2 regions of the Halalkalibacter kiskunsagensis genome follow, and region 1 is predicted to be linked to the other one. Evidence: predicted binding sites of a transcription regulator. Region 1 holds the regulator's gene; the other holds the start of a gene.
What was found. The regulator CtsR, encoded in region 1, represses protease genes until heat stress. The targets are predictions, from matches to a motif close to ATGGTCAATAAAGGTCAAACA.
Positions count from the first base shown of each region.

Region 2: the regulator CtsR is predicted to act here: its motif matches at 3,379-3,399, upstream of clpP (ATP-dependent Clp endopeptidase proteolytic subunit ClpP).

Region 1 covers NZ_JAXBLX010000027.1:54,015-61,879, forward strand. Annotated here, with positions in the region: gene disA (DNA integrity scanning diadenylate cyclase DisA) at 1-574, opposite strand, end outside; gene radA (DNA repair protein RadA) at 578-1,951, opposite strand; gene clpC (ATP-dependent protease ATP-binding subunit ClpC) at 2,177-4,627, opposite strand; gene SLH51_RS16020 (protein arginine kinase) at 4,646-5,722, opposite strand; gene SLH51_RS16025 (UvrB/UvrC motif-containing protein) at 5,727-6,245, opposite strand; gene SLH51_RS16030 (CtsR family transcriptional regulator) at 6,262-6,732, opposite strand; gene SLH51_RS16035 (VLRF1 family aeRF1-type release factor) at 6,998-7,783, opposite strand.
Region 2 covers NZ_JAXBLX010000053.1:21,065-28,929, reverse strand. Annotated here, with positions in the region: gene rapZ (RNase adapter RapZ) at 1-180, shown strand, start outside; gene SLH51_RS21235 (gluconeogenesis factor YvcK family protein) at 177-1,118, shown strand; gene whiA (DNA-binding protein WhiA) at 1,314-2,264, shown strand; gene SLH51_RS21225 (HPr family phosphocarrier protein) at 2,298-2,552, shown strand; gene clpP (ATP-dependent Clp endopeptidase proteolytic subunit ClpP) at 2,724-3,308, opposite strand; gene rpoN (RNA polymerase factor sigma-54) at 3,685-4,995, shown strand; gene SLH51_RS21210 (glutaredoxin family protein) at 5,089-5,340, shown strand; gene SLH51_RS21205 (sugar-binding transcriptional regulator) at 5,474-6,493, shown strand; gene gap (type I glyceraldehyde-3-phosphate dehydrogenase) at 6,557-7,564, shown strand; gene SLH51_RS21195 (phosphoglycerate kinase) at 7,658-7,865, shown strand, end outside.

The DNA of each region.
Region 1 (7,865 bases):
TCACTTGTGTGACTTCATGAAACGTAACTAGTTGTTCAAACTCTAATGCCCCTAAATTGGTAATTCCTTGATCTAACACAACTTTATACTTTTCCAATGTTTGAATGGCTTGATTTGCCTTAGTTAAGATAACCCCTATATCCTTTAATGAATAACGATGTTCACCTTGATAAAGAGTGATCACATTTCGTCGCTGTGAAATGGAAACGACTAAATTTCCAGTTTGTTTGGCAACACGTTCTGCTGTACGATGACGAATTCCCGTTTCATTTGAAGTAATCCCGTTGTTTGGAACAAGCTGTGTGTTTGCATATAAGATCTTTTTGCCATCTTCACTTAGGATAATTGCCCCATCCATTTTCGCTAATTCATATAAATACGCTGGGGAAAAGCCACAATTAATAAAGAATCCTCCATCGACAATTGGGACCATTGCATTGTCATAGCCAATGACGATTAAACCACCTGTTTTGGCACGTAGGACATTGTCAATTCCAGCTCGTAAATCTGTTCCAGGAGCCACTAACTTCAAAACATTTTGGATAAAAGCATCACGCTTTTTCCCTTCACTCATTTATTAACCTCCTAATCCAACCTCTAATGCTCTCTCTAATGTTGATACACCAATCACTTGAATGTCTTTAGGATACGTCCATCCTCCTAAATTCTTCTCTGGAATAATTGCCCGTTTAAAGCCTAACTTTGCAGCTTCATTTACTCGTTGTTCAATTCTTGAAATACGTCTAATTTCACCAGTTAACCCGACCTCTCCTATCGCTACATCTGTCGGGCTTGTCACTTGATTGCGGAAACTTGAGGCTACACATATTGCGATAGCTAAATCAATTGCTGGTTCATCGAGCCGTATTCCTCCTGCTACATTTAAATATGCATCTTGATTTTGTAAAAGAAGTCCCACTCGCTTTTCGAGGACCGCCATTAATAACGATACACGATTATGATCAACTCCAGTTGCCATTCTCCGTGGATTTCCAAAACTGGTCGGTGAGACTAATGCTTGAATTTCTACAAGTACAGGCCTCGTTCCTTCCATCGATGCAACAACAATGGACCCTGCTGCTCCTTGAGATCGATCCTCTAAAAAAATTTCAGATGGATTGAGTACCTCTTCAAGACCCAACTCTTTCATTTCAAATATACCCATTTCATTTGTTGATCCAAACCGGTTTTTAACTGCACGCAATATCCGATACGTATGATGTCGTTCTCCCTCAAAATACAAAACAGAGTCAACCATATGTTCAAGCAATTTCGGTCCAGCAATCGAGCCTTGCTTTGTCACATGTCCAACAATAAATATGGCTATCCCTCTTGTTTTTGCGACTCTCATAAAAGCAGCTGTACATTCTCTCACTTGGGCAACGCTTCCCGGAGCTGACGTAATGTCTTCTTGATATACAGTTTGAATAGAATCAATGATAACAAGTGTTGGCTGTACTTCATCTATCGCACGTTCAATAATCGAAACATCGGTTTCAGCTAGCACAAATAAATCAGTTGATGAGACACCTAACCGCTCAGAACGTAATTTGGTTTGTTTCACCGACTCCTCACCTGATATATATAATACTTTATGCTTTGTTTCAGCTAACTTGGAAGAAAGCTGTAGCAATAGTGTAGATTTTCCAATTCCAGGATCTCCTCCAACAAGTACAAGGGATCCGGGTACAATTCCCCCACCAAGAACACGATCAAGCTCCATCATTGTTGTACTAATTCTTGCCTCGGTTTCGCTTTTTACTGACATGATCGATTGCGGCTTTGATCCAGTAGAAGCAGATGTTACGTAGCTACGACTTGCTTGTTTGCTACTTGGTTCAAATTCCTCCACCATTGTGTTCCAGCTTTGGCACCCAGGGCACTTGCCCATCCATTTTGCAGATTCATACCCACACTCTTGGCAGACGAACTTTGTTTTTTTCTTTGCCATCTTGTTACTCCCTTCTACCTAGTACCTCTATTGTAACAGAGTAGGTGGGAAAAGTTCTCTGACAGAGCTTGTTGAAAAAGGTCGGTTTTAGCCATTTACTTAAAATTGATACATTCAATTAATATCCTCGTATGAATCAGATAACATTAGTATATGGTTAAAAGCCGAGGGATTATGACCCTCCCTCGGCTTTTTGTTTATTTAAAAACTATTATTTTAAGGTTGTTATACTTGCAAATTCTCTTTTTCTCCAACCGTTTTCACAAAAAGCTCATTGTCTTTTACATCGATAATTGCCTTTTGCCCTTTTGAAATCGTCCCTTTTAACAATTCTTCTGACAAACGATCCTCCACTTGCTTTTGCAATGCTCGACGCAGTGGACGCGCCCCGTATTCTGGATCAAATCCTAAATCAGTAATTTTATCTTTTGCTGCTTCCGTTAACTCTAAATCAATTCCTTGTTCAAATAATCGAGTTTTTAGTTGATCTGCCAATAATGTAATAATTTCACGAATGTGTCGTTTCTCTAGAGAATGGAAAACGATAAGTTCATCAATACGGTTAAGGAACTCCGGACGGAAACTACGTTTAAGTTCTTCCATCACTTTCCCTTTCATGTCCTTATATTCCTGATCTTCACTTTCTGTTGTAAACCCTAGGAACTTACTTCTACTTAGCGTACTTGCACCAACATTCGATGTCATAATAATCGCCGTGTTACGGAAATCAACTGTTCTTCCTTTCGAATCCGTTAAGCGGCCATCCTCTAATACTTGAAGAAGAATGTTAAAGACCTCAGGATGGGCTTTTTCAATCTCATCTAATAAAATAACTGAATATGGCTTACGACGAACTTTCTCCGTTAATTGACCACCATCATCATGACCGACATAGCCTGGAGGTGAACCAACAAGACGACTTGTCGTATGCTTTTCCATATACTCAGACATATCAATTCGAATAACTGCGTCTTCATCTCCAAATAACGTTTCAGCCACCGCTCTTGCAAGCTCTGTTTTCCCTACCCCTGTTGGTCCTAAGAAAATAAATGAACCAATTGGACGCTTTGGATCTTTAAGACCGGCTCTTGCACGACGAACTGCTTTTGAAATCGACTTAACCGCTTCTTCTTGACCAACAATTCGTTCATGTAGAATTTCTTCCATTTTAAGTAAACGGTCTGTTTCTTCCTCTGCTAACTTAGAAACTGGAATTCCCGTCCAACTAGCAACGACTTGCGCAATATCTTCAACTGTAACCTCAGTATCTTCTTGACCCTGCTTTTTCTTCCATTCATTCTTCATCTCTTCTAATTCTTCACGCAAGCGTTGTTCGGAGTCACGTAACGATGCCGCCTTTTCAAACTCTTGGCTTTGAACCGCCGCATCCTTTTCTTTTCTTGTTTCCTCTAGACGCCCTTCAAGCTCTTTTAAGTTAGGTGGTGCTGTATAGGACTTAAGACGAACCTTCGATCCAGCTTCATCTATTAAATCAATTGCTTTATCTGGTAAGAAGCGGTCAGATATATAGCGATCTGACATTTTGACTGCTCCTTCAATGGCATCATCTGTAATAGTCACTCGGTGATGCGCTTCATAGCGATCACGTAGTCCTTTTAAAATTAAGATCGATTCCTCAAGTGTTGGCTCATTTACTTGAATTGGTTGGAAACGACGCTCAAGTGCAGCATCCTTTTCAATGTACTTTCGATATTCATCAAGTGTCGTTGCACCAATACATTGTAATTCTCCGCGAGCTAGCGATGGTTTTAAAATGTTAGAAGCATCAATCGCTCCTTCAGCACCACCAGCTCCGATTAAAGTATGAAGCTCATCGATGAACAAAATGACATTTCCAGCTTGGCGGATTTCATCCATCACTTTTTTCAGACGATCTTCAAACTCACCACGATACTTCGTTCCAGCAACAACTGTCCCCATATCTAGTGTCATAACACGCTTGTTACGCAATGTTTCCGGTACTTCATTGGCAATAATTGCTTGAGCTAGCCCTTCTGCAATGGCTGTCTTCCCAACACCCGGTTCCCCAATTAAAACAGGGTTATTTTTCGTCCGACGACTTAATACTTGGATAACTCTTTCAATCTCTTTGCTTCGGCCAATCACTGGATCAAGTGATTCCTCTCTAGCAACAGCCGTTAAGTCACGCGCTAAACTATCAAGAGTCGGCGTGTTCGCGTTACTAGATCCGGCACTTTGACTAGAAGAATTACCAACTTCATTGCTTCCTAAAAGTTGTAACACTTGCTGACGAGCTTTATTTAAGCTAACACCTAAATTATTTAGTACACGAGCTGCTACTCCCTCTCCTTCACGAATGAGGCCAAGTAGAATGTGTTCTGTTCCAACATAAGAATGTCCTAACTTACGAGCTTCATCCATTGAAAGTTCAATGACTTTCTTTGCTCTTGGAGTATAGTGAATTGTTTTTGAACCTTCTTGTCCTTTTCCTATTAACGTTTCTACTTCTTTTTGAATCTTCTCAGAACCAAGTCCAAGAGCTTGAAGCGCTTTAGCAGCTATTCCTTCTCCCTCTCTTATCAGCCCTAAGAGAATATGTTCTGTTCCGATATTATTATGTCCTAATCTTACTGCTTCTTCTTGCGCTAACGCTAATACCTTCTGTGCTCGCTCTGTAAAACGTCCAAACATCATTGACGTCCACCTCCAAGATTATTCGTTCGTTTCTTCCTCTAATTTTACCCTTTCTCTAATAAGGGTCGCTCTTCTTTCATCGCGCTGCTCTGCTGATAAGACTTCGCCAGCATACTGTTGCAAAAAACCTGGCTGTGTCAAAATCATGAGCTCATTTAATATGTTCCCTGAAAGACCTTTAATCAACCCTAAATCAATACCCAACCGTACATTTGATAAACGCTGTGTCGCTTCTTTTGATTCAATCAATCGACTATGAGCCAAAATACCAAATGAGCGATGAACCCGATCTTCTAGTTGCAACCTTGATTGATCTAGGAGAACTTCTCTAGCAGAACGCTCTTGTTGAATAAGCTGCAAAACGACTCCTCGTAAATCTTCAACAATGTCCTCTTCTGATTTTCCCAAGGTGATTTGATTAGAGATTTGAAATAGGTTACCTAAAGCTTCGCTACCTTCCCCGTAAATTCCTCTAACAACTAATCCTAATTGATTAATTGCTGGCAAAATACGATTTAATTGTTGAGTCATAGCAAGAGCTGGCAGATGCATCATCACGGATGCACGTAAACCTGTCCCAACATTTGTTGGACAACTTGTTAAGTATCCTCTTTTTTCATCAAATGCATATGTGAGGCGTTGCTCAATCCAATCATCGATCTTGTTTGCTTTCTCCAGGCCTTTTCCTAATTGGAAACCAGGAAGCAAGCATTGAATTCGAATATGATCTTCTTCATTAATCATAATGCTTACAGCCTCGTCTTTATCAAGCAAGACCGCTCCATACTTCGAATGATCCGCTAAATGAGGACTTATTAAATGTTTTTCAACTAAGACTCGCTTCTCATTTTGCTTCATCTCATCAATTCGAAATAACTCAAGTGAGCCAATAGCTTGATACTCTTCATTGGTTAATGCATCTCCAACATGCTTACAAGTTGCATATGACTCTTCCATCGAAGCAAGAAGGGGAAACTTATATTCTTCAAGGTTCCTAGCTAATCTTATTCGGCTACTTAGGACAATATCCGAATCTGGGCCATCTTTTTTCATCCAAGGGCTTAATGCTTCTGAAATAAATTGTTGGAGTGACATAATCTCAGCCCTCCTTTTTCTCGTTCTTTTGTTTTTCTAATAACCGAATTTCATCTCGGAGTTCAGCAGCTTTTTCAAATTCCTCTTGTTCAATGAACTGTTTAAGTTCCTCTTTTAAAGATTCAATTTGCCGCTGCAATTGAATACCCCCACCAATTCTCTCAGGAAGCTTTCCGGCATGTGTATGATTGCCGCTATGCACTCGTTTCAAAATAGGACCCAGTTTCGTTTCAAAACTTTTATAGCAATTGGCACATCCAAATCTCCCTACTTGAGTGAATTGTTCATAAGTCATCCCACATTTTTCACAAGACGGTTTAGTATCTGCCTCTGCTTTCAATGGTTGTTCAAAATGTAGTAAACCGGATAAAAGTTGATGGATCGAAAAGCTATTTGTTCCAGGAAAATAATCTCCCTTTTCTTTCGCACATTGTTCACAAATATGAAATTCTGTTTTCTCACCATTTATAATTTTGGCAAAATGTAAACTTGCTTTCCTTTTATTACATTCCTGACAAATCATTGAATCTCCTCCTCCCTTAAGAGAATTCTTTGTATTTTAATGTTTCTAGCATCGCTTTCACGATATTTGCACGTACTTCATCCCTGTGAGCAACATTAGCATTATACAGCGTTCGATCTAAAACACTTATCATAATATTTGCCTCTCTTTTGGTGATTGCTTTTTCATCAAATAACCGTAAAATTATGTTCTCTGCTGTATGTTGGTCGATAGCTTTTCCTGTAATCTGAATCATTTGGTCAAATAGATCTAGGTGGTCATGAGGACTGACTTTCATGATACGTATATATCCCCCTCCACCCCTTTTGCTTTCAACTTGATAACCTTTTTCTAAGGTGAATCTCGTTTGAATTACATAATTGATTTGCGAAGGGACACATTGAAATTTTTTAGCGATTTCACTTCTTTTAATTTCTAAAGGATCATTACCACTGTTACGTATCGTAGCTTTTAAGTATTCTTCAATGATGTCAGATATATTTCTCAAACTTTGCCCTCCCCTCACCGTTTGACTTTGACTATCTTTGACTATATTGATATTATATGCTCAATAACGCAAAAGTGCAATATGTATGCTTACTATTAGTATAACCAGGCATGCCTACTCGAAAACCATATGTTATGAGATTTTATGACGTTGCTTTACTAAAGATAAACATGAGAAAACGAGGCTGAAAAAAATCCGTCCTCCTCTATCTATATGTGACAATAGATGATTTTGAACCATTCTTTAAACAACCTCGTATCATTTATTAAGAAGCTAACACTTGCCCTACAAGCTCTTTAGACGTAAATTTGTGATAATTTTTGTTTATTTTTTTCACTTTGATATAATCTAGGTACTTCTCAAATTCACTTGTTGCATCTGGTTGTCCAACTAAATAAATCGCAGTCCACCCTCGTATCTTTGCTTCTTTTTCAATCGTACCTGCTAATGTTTTATACCAACGTTGTTGATTAGCTTCTAGGCGATTTTGATATTTATCCCGGTGATTAGCGCCTGAAGCCATTCTCTCTCTAGCAGCCACTCCCTCATACTGCTTCCAGTCTTCATCCTCAAAATTTAAGTGATACGCAAGTTCTTTCTTCACTTCTCCTAAACTAGTTTCAATTGTAAAGATGTCTTCTTTTTGAATAAATATAATCCCCTCGGTTGGAAACTGCCCTTGAATTCTTTCTAGTTGATTTAAAACAGGTTGCTTCTCCCAATGAAACTCATTTTCCAATGATATTTGTAGTTTTTTTATGAGAACCTTGCCAGTAGCAGATGCAATAAGGACTACACTTTTGGGTAATTCTAGTTGTAAATTATTAAACTCCTCTTGCACCTGTTTTTTTACCTTTTTATATGCAGCTAAATTTTGATGCTCGCTTGAATGAATATACTCTTCTAGTTTTTTTAATCCATTTTTCAAACGGATCTTCCATTCTCCTTTTTGTTGATCATTGCTTGTTTGATCTGTGTTTAAATAAATGGTTAAGCAGCCTTCTTTGCAATCGTGTTCTTTTAATTGTTCGAGTTCTTTTGCAAATGTCATTTTCGCTTCCTCCTTTGAATATGGAGATCGATCTCCACTTCTTAGAGGTCTATATCCTAGTTCCAGTTTAACTAAACATGTT
Region 2 (7,865 bases), on a different contig from region 1:
CTTCCGCAATACAAGCGTGAAGGAAAGAGTCAGGTAGTGATTGGGATTGGGTGTACTGGCGGGAAGCACCGTTCTGTTACATTGGCAGAATACTTTGCTGAAGCTTTCGCGAATGAATATATTGTTCATGTAAGCCATCGAGATATTGATAAAGATAAAAGGAAGGAACCATCGAAGTGAACAAAAAAAATGTTGTAGTGATCGGAGGAGGAACCGGCTTATCAGTGTTGCTACGAGGGTTAAAAACGTTCCCAGTAGAAATATCTGCTATTGTAACAGTTGCCGATGATGGCGGTAGTTCCGGTCGCCTGCGAAAAGAACTAAACATTCCTCCTCCTGGAGATGTAAGAAACGTATTAATTGCATTAGCGGAAGTGGAACCACTTGTTGAGGAGCTATTTCAACATCGCTTTTCAAATGGAAATGGGTTATCGGGTCATTCTCTAGGCAATCTTTTATTAGCAGGAATGACGTCTATTACTGGTGATTTTTCACGAGGGATTGTAGAATTAAGTAAAGTATTAAATGTAAGAGGAAATGTTTATCCAGCTGCGAATCGAAGCATTGTTCTTCATGCCGAAATGGAAGATGGGACTGTTGTCACAGGTGAGTCATTAATTCCACTTGAGAAAAAGCGAATTAAGCGAGTGTTTTTAACACCAGGGGATGTCACACCTTTACAATCGAGTATAAGAGCGATAGAAGAAGCTGATATCATTGTGTTAGGGCCTGGAAGCCTGTATACTAGCGTTCTCCCGAATTTACTTGTGCCAGGAGTTGTGAAAGCGATAGAACAGGCAAAAGCTCGTAAAGTATATATATGTAATGTGATGACGCAAAGTGGTGAGACGGATCAATATTCTGCAGCCGATCATCTTCAAGCGATTATTGACCACTGTGGTACCGAACTAGTAGATGAAGTAATCGTACATGGTTCAAAGGTTTCCGCTGAGGTTCAGTTGCGTTATGCTGAAGAAGGGGCTGTTCCAGTTGTAATTGATGAAGAGCGCTTACAATCTTTAGGGGTTTCGATTATTCGTGATCATTTTGTGACAGAATTAGGAAGTATGCTGAGGCATGATGCAACGAAGGTGTCAAAAGCAATTTTACGTGTGTGATTGGATATAGGATTGAAGACGGAATGTGTGGCTCCGATCTATACCCAGTTTACATGTCAGCTTAACCGTATATTGATAAATGGATACTGAACGTGTAGGGAATTGCTTTAGATCAAAAGTTTTTTCTTGTTTTCATATTTATGGTTTGTGCAAACATAAGGCAGATAAGCTACGCGGCTGAAAGGAGTGAGGACCTTGTCTTTTGCAGCCAAAACAAAGAAAGAACTGACACAACTAGAACAAGACGACTGCTGTGCGACAGCAGAGTTAGCTGCACTTATTCGAATGAATGGTTCTCTTTCGTTCAGTCAAATGAAACTTGGATTAGATGTTACGACAGAGAATGCAGCGATTGCAAGAAGAATTTATACACTTATTAAAAGAGTGTATCCTTCAATGTTTGTCGAGCTTCTTGTTCGAAAAAAGATGAGATTAAAAAAGAACAATGTGTATCTTGTTCGTATGCAGCACGAGGCAAAAGAATTATTGGAGCTTTTAGGAATTTTAGGCGAAGGCTTTGTCTTTCATCGTACGATTTCAAAGGAACTTACGAAAGAAACCTGCTGCAAGCGAGCTTATTTACGAGGTGCGTTTTTAGCAGGAGGATCCATTAACCATCCAGAGACTTCATCATATCACTTAGAAATTTTCTCGATTTATGAGGAACATAATGATTCATTATGTGAATTGATGAACGAGTATCAATTAAATGCAAAAACATTGGAACGTAAAAAGGGCTTCATCACGTATATGAAAGAGAGCGAGAAAATTATCGAGTTTTTAAATATTATCGGTGCTCATCAAGCGTTGCTTTATTTTGAAGATGTTCGAATCATGAAAGATATGCGAAATTCTGTTAATCGTCTAGTCAACTGTGAAACCGCAAATTTAAATAAAACGGTTGGGGCAGCACTTAGACAAGTGGAGAATATTCGATATGTCGATCGGACAATGGGTCTCGATCAACTTCCTCCTAAATTAAGAGAAATTGCTGAATTGCGTGTGTTGCACCAGGATGTCACTCTTAAAGAATTAGGAGAAATGGTTGATGGAGGAACAGTGAGCAAATCCGGTGTGAATCATCGCTTACGCAAAATCGACCAAATTGCAGACAAACTCAGAAATGGTCAAGCATTTGAAACATGAAAAAAAATGAAAAAGCTTGAGGAGGAGATTCATATGGTAAAAAAGGAAGTAACAGTGAAACGAAAAGCAGGGTTACAAGCAAGGCCAGCTGCACTATTTGTGCAAGAAGCAAGTCGGTTTTCATCAGAGGTGTTCATTGAGAAAAATGATAAAAAAGTAAATGCAAAAAGCATTATGGGGTTAATGAGCTTAGCGTTAGGCCGTGGCACAACTTTTACCCTTGTCACAGATGGAAACGACGAAACTGAGGCACTTGAAACGTTAAGCGCTTTTATTGAAACTGAATAATGAACGAAAAGACGCCGATTCCTTTTATAAGTGAACGGTGTTTTTTTTGTATCAAATTGTTAAATACTGCAGACAAGCAAAAAAAGCCACCGCCTGAACCTGACCTTCGTTTGTGAGAGTGGTAAACCACATTTCTCAAAAAAAAGGCAGTCTGGCAGTGGCCAAGTCTTTCTATTTCGATGCTGGAATAACTTTGTCGATTAAACCATACTCTTGTGCTTTTGCAGCAATCATGAAGTTGTCACGGTCCGTATCGCGTTCGATAACTTCCATTGGTTGACCTGTACGTTCTGCTAAAATTTTGTTTAAGCTTTCACGCATTTCAATAATGCGTTTTGCGTGAATTTGGATATCAGATGCTTGACCTTGTGTTCCACCAAGTGGTTGGTGAATCATCACTTCACTGTTGGGAAGGGCAAAACGCTTGCCTTTTTCACCAGCAGCAAGTAAGAATGCACCCATTGAGGCAGCCATACCAATACAAATCGTTGATACCTTTGGCTTTATGTACTGCATTGTGTCATAGATTGCCATACCCGCTGTGATCGATCCACCTGGGCTGTTAATATAGATTGAAATGTCTTTTTCTGGATCTTCTGCTTGTAAGAAAAGCAATTGAGCTACGATCGAGTTGGCAACATTATCATCAATCGCACTTCCTAACATGATAATACGATCTTTTAACAAACGAGAGTAAATGTCATATGCACGCTCGCCTCGGTTTGTTTGTTCAATAACTGTAGGAATTAAGTTCATGTAAAATCCTCCTTTTGTTTTAGTGAACCCAAATGTGTTCAAATAAGTGAGCTATGTACATCATACCTAAATGGTCAAAGAAGGTCAAATGAAAACACTTCTTTGCTTGAAGAAGGTGTTCAACAATTGTAAAAAAGTAAAATAGCCTCCTACTACATACTATTCCATATGAAGTTATTTAAACCCTCCTTTCATAATATCCGTTTTTAAATAATCTAAACGATATTTTAAGAATGATTAAACATAGTTTTCAAGAATTGAATGAATTATAATAAGATAAGGAATGAAATAAACTAGTATTGGCATAAGCATTAGAAAGCGTTTTCGTTAAAGTGATAACTCTTTATAATGAAAAAATGAAGGGAGGGGAACACAGGTGCAATTTGGTCTTTATCAACAGCAGACAACAGGGTTGGTTATGACGCAAGAATTACGTCAAGCGATCCACTTGTTGCAGTTTTCAGCACTCGAGCTTTCAACCTATATTCAGGAACAAGCACTTGAGAACCCACTACTAGATGTGAAGGAACCGACTGGATTAGCTGAACAAACGTATTCTACTTATTCAAAAGCTTCCACAGATCAGCCCTCACCAATTGATTATGCCCATATCGATAGAATGAGTTTAAGTGAGTATTTGCTACAACAAATTCAAGAATTAAATCTAACAAATAAAAGAAAAAAAGAAATTGAATATTTAGTTTTCAGCTTGCGAGAAGACGGGTATGTATCGAGGCCAATTCAAGAGATTTGTGATGAGTTACACATTTCACTAGCAGAAGGAGAAACGATATTACACACCTTGCAGAGCTTCGATCCTGCCGGTGTTGGTGCACGAAATTTACAAGAGTGTTTATTGCTGCAATTGCAGAGACTCGATACTCCTCACATAATAGCCGAGCAGGTGATTTCATATTACATGGAAGAATTTGCATCTCGAAAGTGGAAAGAGATCTCGAAAAAGCTTGGTATTACGGTTGCAGATGTGCAAGAGGTGAATGACGTTATTCAAACATTAGACCCTAGACCAGGAAGTCAATTTGTAGCAGATCCAGTTCAATATGTCAGACCCGAAATCAGAATCGTTCCATATGAAGGAGATTTGCTTGTGCATGTAGAGGATGATTTGATCCCAAGTGTAGGCCTGAACCATCATTATGAACAATTGCTACAGAATGAGCAGGATCATGAAGCAACTCATTACGCGAAACAAAAAGTACAACAAGTGCAATGGCTGATGAAAAGTATTCAGCAAAGACAGCAGACTATTGTCAAAGTAGGAGAAGCAATTGCGAAACATCAAAGGGATTATTTTTTAAATAAAAAGGGAATTTTAAAGCCACTTACATTAAAGGAAATAGCAGATGAGATTGGTGTCCATGAATCAACCGTAAGCCGAGCCACTACGAGTAAATTTGCTGACACACCAAGGGGAATCATTGAATTAAAGTCGTTGTTTTCATCATCGGTTCAAAATGGATTCGGTGAATTGGCATCTAGTCGCCAAATAAAAGATTGGATGAAAGAGTTGATTGCTTCTGAAAATAAGCAAAAGCCACTTTCAGATTCAAAGATTGTAAGCTGGATGCAGGCAGAAAAGGATATTATCGTTTCAAGAAGAGCGATTGCCAAGTACCGAGATGAATTAGGAATTCCGGCTTCTTCTAAAAGAAAGCGATTTGTGTAATAAGCTTGTTTAATCTTAATATGAGTTTAATCAAAAAGTCTCCAAAATCGCCCCCTTCTTGAAAAAAATCTATAATATTGAGTGGTGTTGGAAATGTTAGAAGTAGTCGTTATGTCAAAAATTGATTGTCCTTTATGTGATAAAGCGATTAATAAATTAAAGCCTTTGAAAAGTGAGTTTAAATTTACGATGAAAATCACGGATATTTATAAGGATGATGAATTGTTAGAAAAATATCAAATCATGATTCCAGTGATTTTAATCAATGGTGAAGAGGTCGATTTTGGGCAAATTTCAGAAAAAAAAGTAAGAAAGCGTTTACTTGAATTAAATGGGCAAATTTAACTTGTGTAAAGACCTTATCCTTGGTAATATAAATTTGTGGGAAGGATTTGGTCTTTTTTTTTGAAATGATTGGGACGCAAAAAGTCTATGCGGGACATAATGAGTCCAGACTTAGATAAGGGAGTATGGCTTTATGCAACTATTGTTAGATATTCAGAAAAAATTATTACCTGATTTGCTTGATGTTATGGTCAAGCGATATCGGATCCTCCACTACATTAAACTCATGCAACCAATAGGCAGAAGAAGCTTATCAACTAACTTGCAATTGTCTGAACGTGTTCTTAGAGGCGAAGTGACGTTTTTAAAAGAGCAAGGACTTGTCCACTTTGCAACAGCAGGGATGAGTATTACAGAAGAAGGCGAACAACTTTTTCAAAAGTTAGAAGATATGATGAAAGAGTTACTTGGTCTTAGGGAGCTTGAGAGCAAGTTGGAAATAGAACTCGGTGTGAAGCAAGTCATAGTCGTTGCTGGAAATAGTGATGAAGACCATTGGGTTAAACGAGAGATGGGGCGCGCTTGTATTAGCGAATTGAAGCAAATTATTAAGCCGAAAGATGTTGTCGCTGTAATGGGTGGTACAACACTGGCTGCTGTTGCGGAAATGATGAAACCTGATGCGAAAACACGGGAAGTAGTATTTGTCCCGGCGCGTGGAGGATTAGGAGAGCAAGTAGAAAATCAGGCGAATACAATTAGTGCAGAACTGGCAAGTCGAGCTGGTGCACAGTATCGCTTGTTACATGTGCCAGATCAAATAAGCGAAGAAGCTTATTCATCTCTTGTATTAGAACCATCAGTTAAGGATATCCTAAAGCTGATTCAATCCGCTTGTACTGTAATTCATGGGATTGGTGATGCGAGAACGATGGCACTTCGGCGCGATTCGGTAAATTCGTTTGTCGACAAGCTTAACCGGGAAGAGGCTGTAGCAGAGGCATTTGGCTATTACTTTAATCGTCATGGAGAACCGATTCATAAACAACGAACGATAGGGTTACAACTCGATGATCTTGGAGAACATAAATATGTTATCTCCGTTGCAGGAGGTTCTTCAAAGGCAGAAGCCATTGCCGCTTATATGAAGTATCAACCAAGTGATGTATTGATTACTGATGAAGCTGCTGCCGAATCTTTATTAAAATTATAGTAGATAAAAGAGCAATGCTCTTTTAGATAAATCTAAGTTAAAGTAATTAGGAGGAGATTGAACATGGCAACAAAAATTGGTATTAATGGTTTTGGACGTATTGGACGTAACGTATTTCGCGCGGCATTAAACAATCCTGCGGTAGAGGTAGTTGCAATCAACGATTTAACTGATGCTAACATGCTAGCTCACCTACTTAAATATGATACGGTACACGGCAACTTAGATGCTGAAGTATCAGTAAATGGCAACTCTCTAGTTGTTAACGGACAAGAAATCAACATTTCTGCTGAGCGTGATCCGTCTAAACTTGAATGGTCTAACCGCGGTGTAGAAGTTGTTGTTGAATCAACTGGTTTCTTCACTAAGCGTGAAGATGCTGCAAAACATATCGAAGCTGGTGCGAAGAAAGTAATCATCTCTGCTCCTGCATCAGATGAAGATATCACAATCGTAATGGGTGTTAACGAAGATAAGTACGATGCTGGTAGCCACCATGTAATCTCTAATGCTTCTTGTACGACAAACTGTCTTGCACCTTTTGCAAAAGTTCTTAACGATAAATTCGGAATCAAGCGTGGTATGATGACAACTGTTCACTCGTACACAAATGACCAACAAATCCTTGATCTTCCACACAAGGACTACCGTCGTGCGCGTGCAGCTGCAGAAAACATCATCCCTACATCTACAGGTGCTGCAAAAGCGGTTGCTCTTGTACTTCCGGAACTTAAAGGTAAGTTAAACGGTGGAGCTATGCGTGTTCCAACTCCTAACGTTTCTTTAGTTGACTTAGTTGCTGAGTTAAACCAAGATGTTACAGCTGAAGATGTAAACAATGCACTTAAAGAAGCTGCTGAAGGTCCATTAAAAGGAATCCTTAACTACAGCGAAGAGCCATTAGTGTCTAGTGACTACAACGGTAACCCACATTCTTCATCAATCGATGCTCTTTCAACAATGGTTATGGAAGGCAGCATGGTAAAAGTAATTTCTTGGTACGATAACGAGTCTGGTTATTCTCACCGTGTTGTAGATCTTGTTGATTACATCGCTAAACAAGGACTATAATAAGTAACAGTTGATAGAGGAGGAAAATGGTAGCATTCTCCTCCTCTTTCCGCTGTAAAAAATATGTACTCACCATTTACAGGAGGTCTAGCAATGAATAAACAAACGATCCGTGATCTTGACCTTAAAGGAAAGAAAGTATTTTGTCGTGTCGATTTCAACGTGCCAATGAAGGATGGACAAGTTACAGATGAAACGCGTATCCGTGCTGCTATCCCTACGATTCAAGCATTAGTTGAACAAGGAGCAAAAGTGATTCTTGCTTCACATCTTGGTCGACCAAAAGGCGAAGTTGTAGAAG